DNA from 3 places in the Streptomyces sp. CC0208 genome. Region 2 is predicted to be linked to each of the others. Evidence: riboswitches for the same ligand, from Rfam matches in the RefSeq annotation. Region 2 holds a riboswitch; each other region holds the start of a gene.
The links. Region 2 has a riboswitch for cyclic di-AMP ahead of D1369_RS05345 (LysM peptidoglycan-binding domain-containing M23 family metallopeptidase). Riboswitches for the same ligand answer to the same signal wherever they lie in the genome.
Positions count from the first base shown of each region.

Region 1: linked by a shared signal. The riboswitch ahead of D1369_RS24250 (transglycosylase family protein) and the one ahead of D1369_RS05345 (LysM peptidoglycan-binding domain-containing M23 family metallopeptidase) in region 2 are both predicted to bind cyclic di-AMP.
Region 3: linked by a shared signal. The riboswitch ahead of D1369_RS16630 (transglycosylase SLT domain-containing protein) and the one ahead of D1369_RS05345 (LysM peptidoglycan-binding domain-containing M23 family metallopeptidase) in region 2 are both predicted to bind cyclic di-AMP.

Region 1 is NZ_CP031969.1:5,267,148-5,269,401, forward strand. It holds gene D1369_RS24245 (transglycosylase family protein) at 110-1,087, shown strand; cyclic di-AMP (ydaO/yuaA leader) riboswitch at 1,247-1,459, shown strand; gene D1369_RS24250 (transglycosylase family protein) at 1,463-2,155, shown strand.
Region 2 is NZ_CP031969.1:1,145,284-1,147,537, forward strand. It holds gene D1369_RS05345 (LysM peptidoglycan-binding domain-containing M23 family metallopeptidase) at 1-846, opposite strand, end outside; cyclic di-AMP (ydaO/yuaA leader) riboswitch at 851-1,013, opposite strand; gene D1369_RS05350 (alpha-galactosidase) at 1,318-2,254, opposite strand, start outside.
Region 3 is NZ_CP031969.1:3,671,357-3,673,610, reverse strand. It holds gene D1369_RS16635 (Cof-type HAD-IIB family hydrolase) at 1-707, shown strand, start outside; gene D1369_RS16630 (transglycosylase SLT domain-containing protein) at 711-1,193, opposite strand; cyclic di-AMP (ydaO/yuaA leader) riboswitch at 1,199-1,401, opposite strand; gene D1369_RS16625 (CocE/NonD family hydrolase) at 1,642-2,254, opposite strand, start outside.

The DNA.
Region 1 (2,254 bases), 4.1 Mb from region 2:
GCGGCATTAACTTGTGACAAGTGATCGAATCCCTATACGTTCACGGACCAGCGCGGTGCCCCGCATCACCCACCACGCCAGTACTTGCTGTCTCGGGAAAGGTCCCTCCATGCTCTCCGGGAACGGTCGTCACCGTCGCCCCCGTCAGGCTCCGGCTCTCCTTGTGGCGGCCGGTGTGACGGGATCCGCCATCGCGATCCCACTGCTCGGAGCGACCGGGGCGAGCGCCGCCACCGGCACCACGTGGGACCGGGTCGCGGAGTGCGAGAGCGGTGGCTCCTGGAGCGCGAACGACGGCAACGGCTACTACGGCGGCCTCCAGATGTCCCAGGAGAACTGGGAGAAGTACGGCGGCCTCGAGTACGCCGAGACCGCCGACCTGGCGAGCCGCAACCAGCAGATAGCCGTGGCCGAGAAGCTCCTCGCGGACCAGGGCATCGCCGCGTGGCCGACCTGCGGTCTGCTCAACGGTCTCAGCAAGAACTCGGGCTCGGCCGACGTCGACACGGGCGTGGGGAGCGGTGCGCCCTCGGCTTCGACATCCGGTTCGTCCGACTCATCCGGTTCGTCCGGTTCCTCCAACTCGGCGGGCTCCGAGGAGTCTTCCGGTCTGCTCGACGCGCTGGACGGTTCGTCCGCGACGCCCTCGCCGTCGGCCTCTGCCTCCAGTGGCGACAGTTCGGCCAAGCCGGACAAAAAGAACTCTTCGGGATCCGGTGGTTCGGCTGCGAAGGAGACGCAGCCTTCCGACGGCTCGCCCGTGGTCAGTGCAGAAGAGGACGAAGCAGACAAGTCGTGGCAGGAGGGCAGCTCTTCGGCCCTCGTGGACGTCGGTGCCCTCGGCTCCGGCAAGCACCGCGGTGACAGCGCGCAGGAGAGTGCGACGAAGAGCACGGCCTCTGCCTCGGCCGGCCGGCATGCCGCCGCCACCTATGTCGTCCAGGAGGGCGACTCCCTCGTCTCCATTGCCGACTCCCTTGGGCTCGACGGCGGATGGCGCGCCCTCTATGCCGAGAACAAGGACCGCATCGGGGTCGACCCGAGCAACATCGTCGCCGGTCAGACGCTCGACACAGGGGCTGAATAGGGCTGAAAAGCCCAGAAAAACAGCGGGAGTTCACGTCACACTTCGCACTGAATGTCCACTTTGGTGAAAGTGTGGGATGAGTCTCAGAAGCCCTGATCGTCTTTGAAATTCCGCCGAGCGCGTGTCTACGGTCGTGACCGCTCGGCAACCCGAGCCCCGTCTGTCGCAACGCCGAATCCTGCCAGCGGCCGTACGGGAACAGTCGTCGCGTAAGCGCCGTAGGCAGGAGCGGGGGACCCAAGGTAAGTGCCGGGCCCAGCAGTTCACGCTGGACCGGCTTGGGGTGAAGCCGCGCACCGCAGGGTGTGCGACCGGGCAACTCAACCGGCCCGAACCCGACAGCTCACCTCGCAGGCGTCGGTGAGGGGATCCACCATGCTGTTTTCCGGCAAGGGCAAGCACCGTCGTCCTTCCAAGACCACCCGCGCCGCCGCTCTGGCCGGCGTCACCGGTGTCGCCATCGCCGCCCCGCTGATGGCGGCCGGCAACGCCTCTGCCGCCACCGCCTCCGAGTGGGACACCGTCGCCCAGTGCGAGTCCGGCGGCAACTGGTCCATCAACACCGGCAACGGCTACTACGGCGGCCTGCAGTTCTCGGCCTCCACCTGGGCCGCTTACGGCGGCACGCAGTACGCGTCGCAGGCCAACCAGGCCAGCAAGTCCCAGCAGATCGCCGTCGCCGAGAAGGTCCTCGCCTCGCAGGGCAAGGGTGCCTGGCCGGTCTGCGGCAAGGGCCTGTCCGGCGCCTCCTACAGCGGCAGCAGCTCGTCCTCCTCCAGCTCGAACTCCAGCTCCTCGAACTCGGGCACCAGCACCCGCTCGACCGGCGAGCAGAGCGCCTCGCGTTCCTCCGAGCGTCCGGCCGCGAAGAAGACCGTCACCACCCCGACCGGCAAGAAGGTCAAGAAGGGCGACGGCGAGTACAAGGTCGTCAAGGGTGACACCCTCAGCTCGATCGCCGAGAAGCACAAGGTCAAGGGCGGCTGGCAGAAGCTGTTCAAGCTGAACAAGGACATCATCGACGATGCCGACTTCATCTTCCCGGGCCAGCAGCTGCACCTGAAGTAAGACCCAGCTGAACCACAGGGCCCTCACAGTCGTGTCCTTCAGGATGAAGGCCTCGTGAGGGTCACCCCCCGTCCCCACGGGCTCCCCGCTCCGGTGCGT
Region 2 (2,254 bases):
CGGGCCGGTCACATTGCCGGTCGCGCCGGAGAGGCCGATCTGCTGGCCCGCGGTCACGGTCTGGCCGGCCGAGACGGAGAGCTGGGACAGGTGCGCGTACTGCGCGTAGTAGCCGTCGGCCAGCTTGATGACGACCTGGTTGCCGTAGGCGCCACCCCAGCCCGCGGAGACGACCGTGCCCGCGCCGACGGCCTTGAGCGAGGTGCCGGTCGGGACGACGAAGTCGACGCCGGTGTGGTAGCCGCTGGACCACATGCTGCCCGCGACGCGGTAGCCGGTGCCGATGGTGGCGCCGTCGACCGGGAGGGTGAAGCCGCTGGAGCTGCTGGCGGTGGAGCTCTGGGTGGCAGTCGTAGCCTTCGAGGCCGACTTCTTCGGCTCGGCCTTCTCGGTCTTCGCCGCGGACGACGAGGAGGACCCGCTCTTCGTCGTGGCCGCCTTGGCCTTCTTGCCGATCGAGAGCTTCAGACCCGGGTGGATCAACGACGGGTCGTCGCCAATGGCCTGGCGGTTGTCGGCGTAGAGCCTCTTCCAGCCACCGCTCACGTTCTGTTCGTCGGCGATCTTCGAGAGATAGTCACCGGCCCGCACCGAATAGATGCGCACGGTCGAGGTCTTTGCCGCGTGTTTCTTAGCGGCCGCCTTTTCGGCGGACTTCTCAACGGCCTTCTGCGTGACGGGAATCGACTGAACGGCCTTTTCCGACACGGACTGCGAGGTGGCGGCGTGTGCGCCGGTGGCCCCCATGAGCGGGAGAGCGAGAGCGGCTCCCCCGGTTCCGGCGACGGCGATCGAGCGGGCGAAGCGCTGGGACTTCGGGCGGCGGTGCTTACCCTTCGCGGGCATGACGAATTCCTCTCCGGCGCCTGCGAGGTGAGCTGTCGGGTGCGGGCTGGAGATGCCCGGCCGCGCCGAGACGCGACTAAACCCCAAGCCTGTTCCGGAGACCGGAACAGGCAGTTCTACCTGTGGGTCCCCCGCTCCTGCCGTACACGGGTCAGTGGGTGTGGGGAATCCGTTCGGCGGCAGGATTGGGCGTCCGACCGGATCGGTGGCGAACGTAAACGAGCAAGACGCAAAGGGACAAGTGAGAGGTTGCCCGGGTAAGCGTTTCTCTTGATCCCCTATGCGAATTACCGGTCACCCTGCGTGAATCGGACACCCTTCTCCCACCCAAACCCCCTTGGTAAACCTGTGAATTACGTGAACATGACGGGCGACACACCGTCACGGTTATGACGCTCCTCACGTCACGAATTCACAGGAACCCCCATCCCGGAAGGAGTTGGAAGGAAGCCGCCAATTCGGGCAGAAGCCCTAGATGCGACGCAGTCGGATAACCGTCGCATCGAGGTCGCCGCGCAAACCGGTACGAAGTCCGTGATGCAGCAATATGACCCCTCGGTGAACTTCGCCCGTTTCGGGGCATTCGTACGATGCTGTCGGGTCGAGCCCGCGCAGCCGCAGCGAGGGGACGGGCTCGCCGTACTTCTGCGCCTGAAGCCAGGCGAGGACGACAGTCTCGCCCCCGCGGACGTACTGCACCGCGCTCAGTCCGCCCCGCGGAGGCCGCAGCCGGTAGAGGTCGCCATGCTGCACCAGGGGCCTGATCTCCTTGTAGAGCTTCACCCAGCGACCGGCTTCGGCGAGCTCCTCCTCGGTCCACTCCGCCAGGTCCCCGCCTACTCCGAGCACCCCGGCCATCGCGCTCACGAACCGGAACCGCAGCGAGCTCACCCGGCCGTTGAGCTGGGTGTTGGGACTGTCGGTGACCCAGGCGGCCATCACGCGCGCGGGATGGATCTGGCTGAAGCCGTCCTGGATGGCAAGCCGGTCGAGCGGGTCGGTGTTGTCCGAGGTCCACACCTGGTCGGTGCGGCTCAGCACCCCGAGGTCGATCCGGCCCCCGCCCCCCGAGCAGGACTCGAAGGCCACGCCCGGGTGAGCTTCCCGCAACCGGTCCAACAGGGCGTAGAAGCCGCGCACATGGTCGACCCACAGTCGCTGCGGATAGGGCTCGCCGGGCCAGCCCGCGTCCGTGAAGCAGCGGTTGAAGTCCCACTTCACATAGTCGATCGGGGCCGAGGAGAGCAGGGTGTCGAGCTGCTCCCACAGGTACTCCTGGACGTCCTCGCGCGCGAGGTTGAGTATGAGCTGATTGCGGAACTCCGTCCGCTTCCGTCCCGCTTGGTACTGCACCCAGTCCGGGTGGGCGCGGTACAGCTCGCTGTCCGGGTTGATCATCTCCGGCTCG
Region 3 (2,254 bases), 2.5 Mb from region 2:
TGGCCGCGGGCGGGGCCCGGCATCTCGTCGTGACGGGCCGGCCGGCGCCCAGAGTGCGGCCGCTGCTCGACGACCTCGGCAGTACGGGGCTCGCGGTGTGCGGACAGGGCGCGCAGGTGTACGACGCCGGCGCGGACCGTCTGCTCTGGTCGGTGACCCTGGACCGGGAGCTGGCCGAGACCGCGCTGGGCAAGATCGAGGCCGAGGTCGGGCAGGTGTACGCGGCCGTGGACCAGGACGGTGTCGAGGGACTCACCCTCATCGAACCGGGCTATCTGATGCCCCATCCGACCCTGCCCGCGGTACGGGTCGGCCGGCGCGACGACCTGTGGTGCGAGCCGATCAGCAAGGTGCTGCTGCGCCACCCCTACCTGTCCGACGACGAGTTGGCGGTCACGGCCCGCTCGGTGGTGGGTTCGCTGGCGACGGTCACCATGTCGGGCCCCGGGACCGTCGAACTCCAGCCATGCGGCATCACCAAGGCGACCGGCCTCGCGCTGGCCGCCGAACACCTGGGACTGGGGCCCGAGGTGACGATCGCCTTCGGGGACATGCCCAACGACATCCCGATGTTCGACTGGGCGGCCCGCGGGGTGGCGATGGCCAACGCCCACCCCGAACTCAAGGCCGTGGCCGACGAGGTCACCCTGTCGAACGAGGACGACGGCATCGCCGTCGTCCTCGAAAGGCTCTTCCCGCGGGCGTAGTTCCTAGTACGCGCCGAACACGTTGTCGATGGACCCGTACCGCTGGGCCGCGTAGTTGCAGGCCGCGGTGATGTTGGCGACCGGGTCGTACGGGTCCCACGAGGTGTTGGCCACGTGGTACGCGTTGAAGGTCGGGTCGATCACCTGGAGCAGGCCCTTGGAGGGCGTGCCGGCCGCGGCGTTGGAGTCCCAGAGGTTGATGGCGTAGGGGTTGCCGGAGGACTCGCGTATGACGTTGCGGTAGATCCCGTCGTAGGAGCCGGGAATCCCGTGCTCCGCCATGACGGCGAGGGAGGCCCGGATCCAGCCGTCGAGGGTGTTGGAGTAGCCGAGCGTGGTGGCGGTCTGCACGGTCGGGGTGGCCGCGGACGCGCTGCTCGCGCCGATGAGCGGCAGCGCGAGGACGGCGACTCCGGTGCCGGCGACGGCGAGTTTGCGGGCGAGACGGCTGGTGCGGGTACGGCGGTGCTGAGCGGCAGCAGACATGGCGAAGTTCCTCTCCGTCGCCTGCGAGGTGAGCTGTCGGGTTCGGGCGGGAGCTGCCCGGCCACGCCTGCGAAAGGCGCGACTTCACCCCAAGCCGTGCCGGTATGTCCGAAGACGTCCGGTCCGGCGACTTACCTGGTTCCCCCGCTCCTGCCGTGGTGCTAGGTGGGTGTTGTCGGGTGGTGGCAGGATTCGGCGTCCGCCCGACAGGCCGGGAACGTATGCGAGAGCACATGTCCGGAACAAGTGGCGAATTCACATGCGGTGCCTATTGACCTTGGAAAGAGGCATTTGAGGCGCTTGATCCTTTGCGTTCGCCAACCTCAACTCGCGCAAAGGAAAAGGCGGATCGACGGATTCCGCATCCATGCCGGTCCACCCCCGCGAGTGGGCCACATCACAGCCGAGCGCAAGAGGGGTAAAACGGTCAGGAAAGCCCAACTCGTCTTCAACCGGCCGTGCGTGGGATCCGCTTCTCCCACGTCCGGTGGAAGACCACCTCATCGCCGGCGGTGCACACGACCTCGTCGGAGGTGTGGAAGTCCGTCCTGTCGCAGGTGATCTCCGCGCGGGTGCGGACGGTGGTGTCCCAGGCGAGCTCGGGGCGGTGCAGCCGGATCGTCCAGTCCGAGCGGGTGCGGGCGGACAGGGGGTCCTGCTCGTCGATCGTGTACGTCTCCAGCGCGTCCTCGGTGATCTCCAGGCCGTCGGGGTACACGCGCGTGCCGCCGTACCGGGGGTCGACCTCCAGACGCCACTCGCCCTTGGCCACGTCACGGACGACCAGGCGCTCGGGGCGGGGTTCGTCCAAAGTCGCGGGGCTCCATCCGTCAGCGGCTACGCCGCGGGTGACGTCGAGCGGCCCGGACTGCTCCGGCTCCTCGAAGGCGATGTCCGAGGCCGCTTCCCGCGCGCGTACCGGCAGTTCGAGGAAGCTGCCCGCCGGCTCCAGGGTGAATCCGGCCTGCGACCCCGGCTGCGGCCAGATCCACGGCCAGTACGCCGAGGAGACGGCGAGCCGGATGCGGTGACCGGGCGGGAAGGCGTGCCCGATGCCGTTC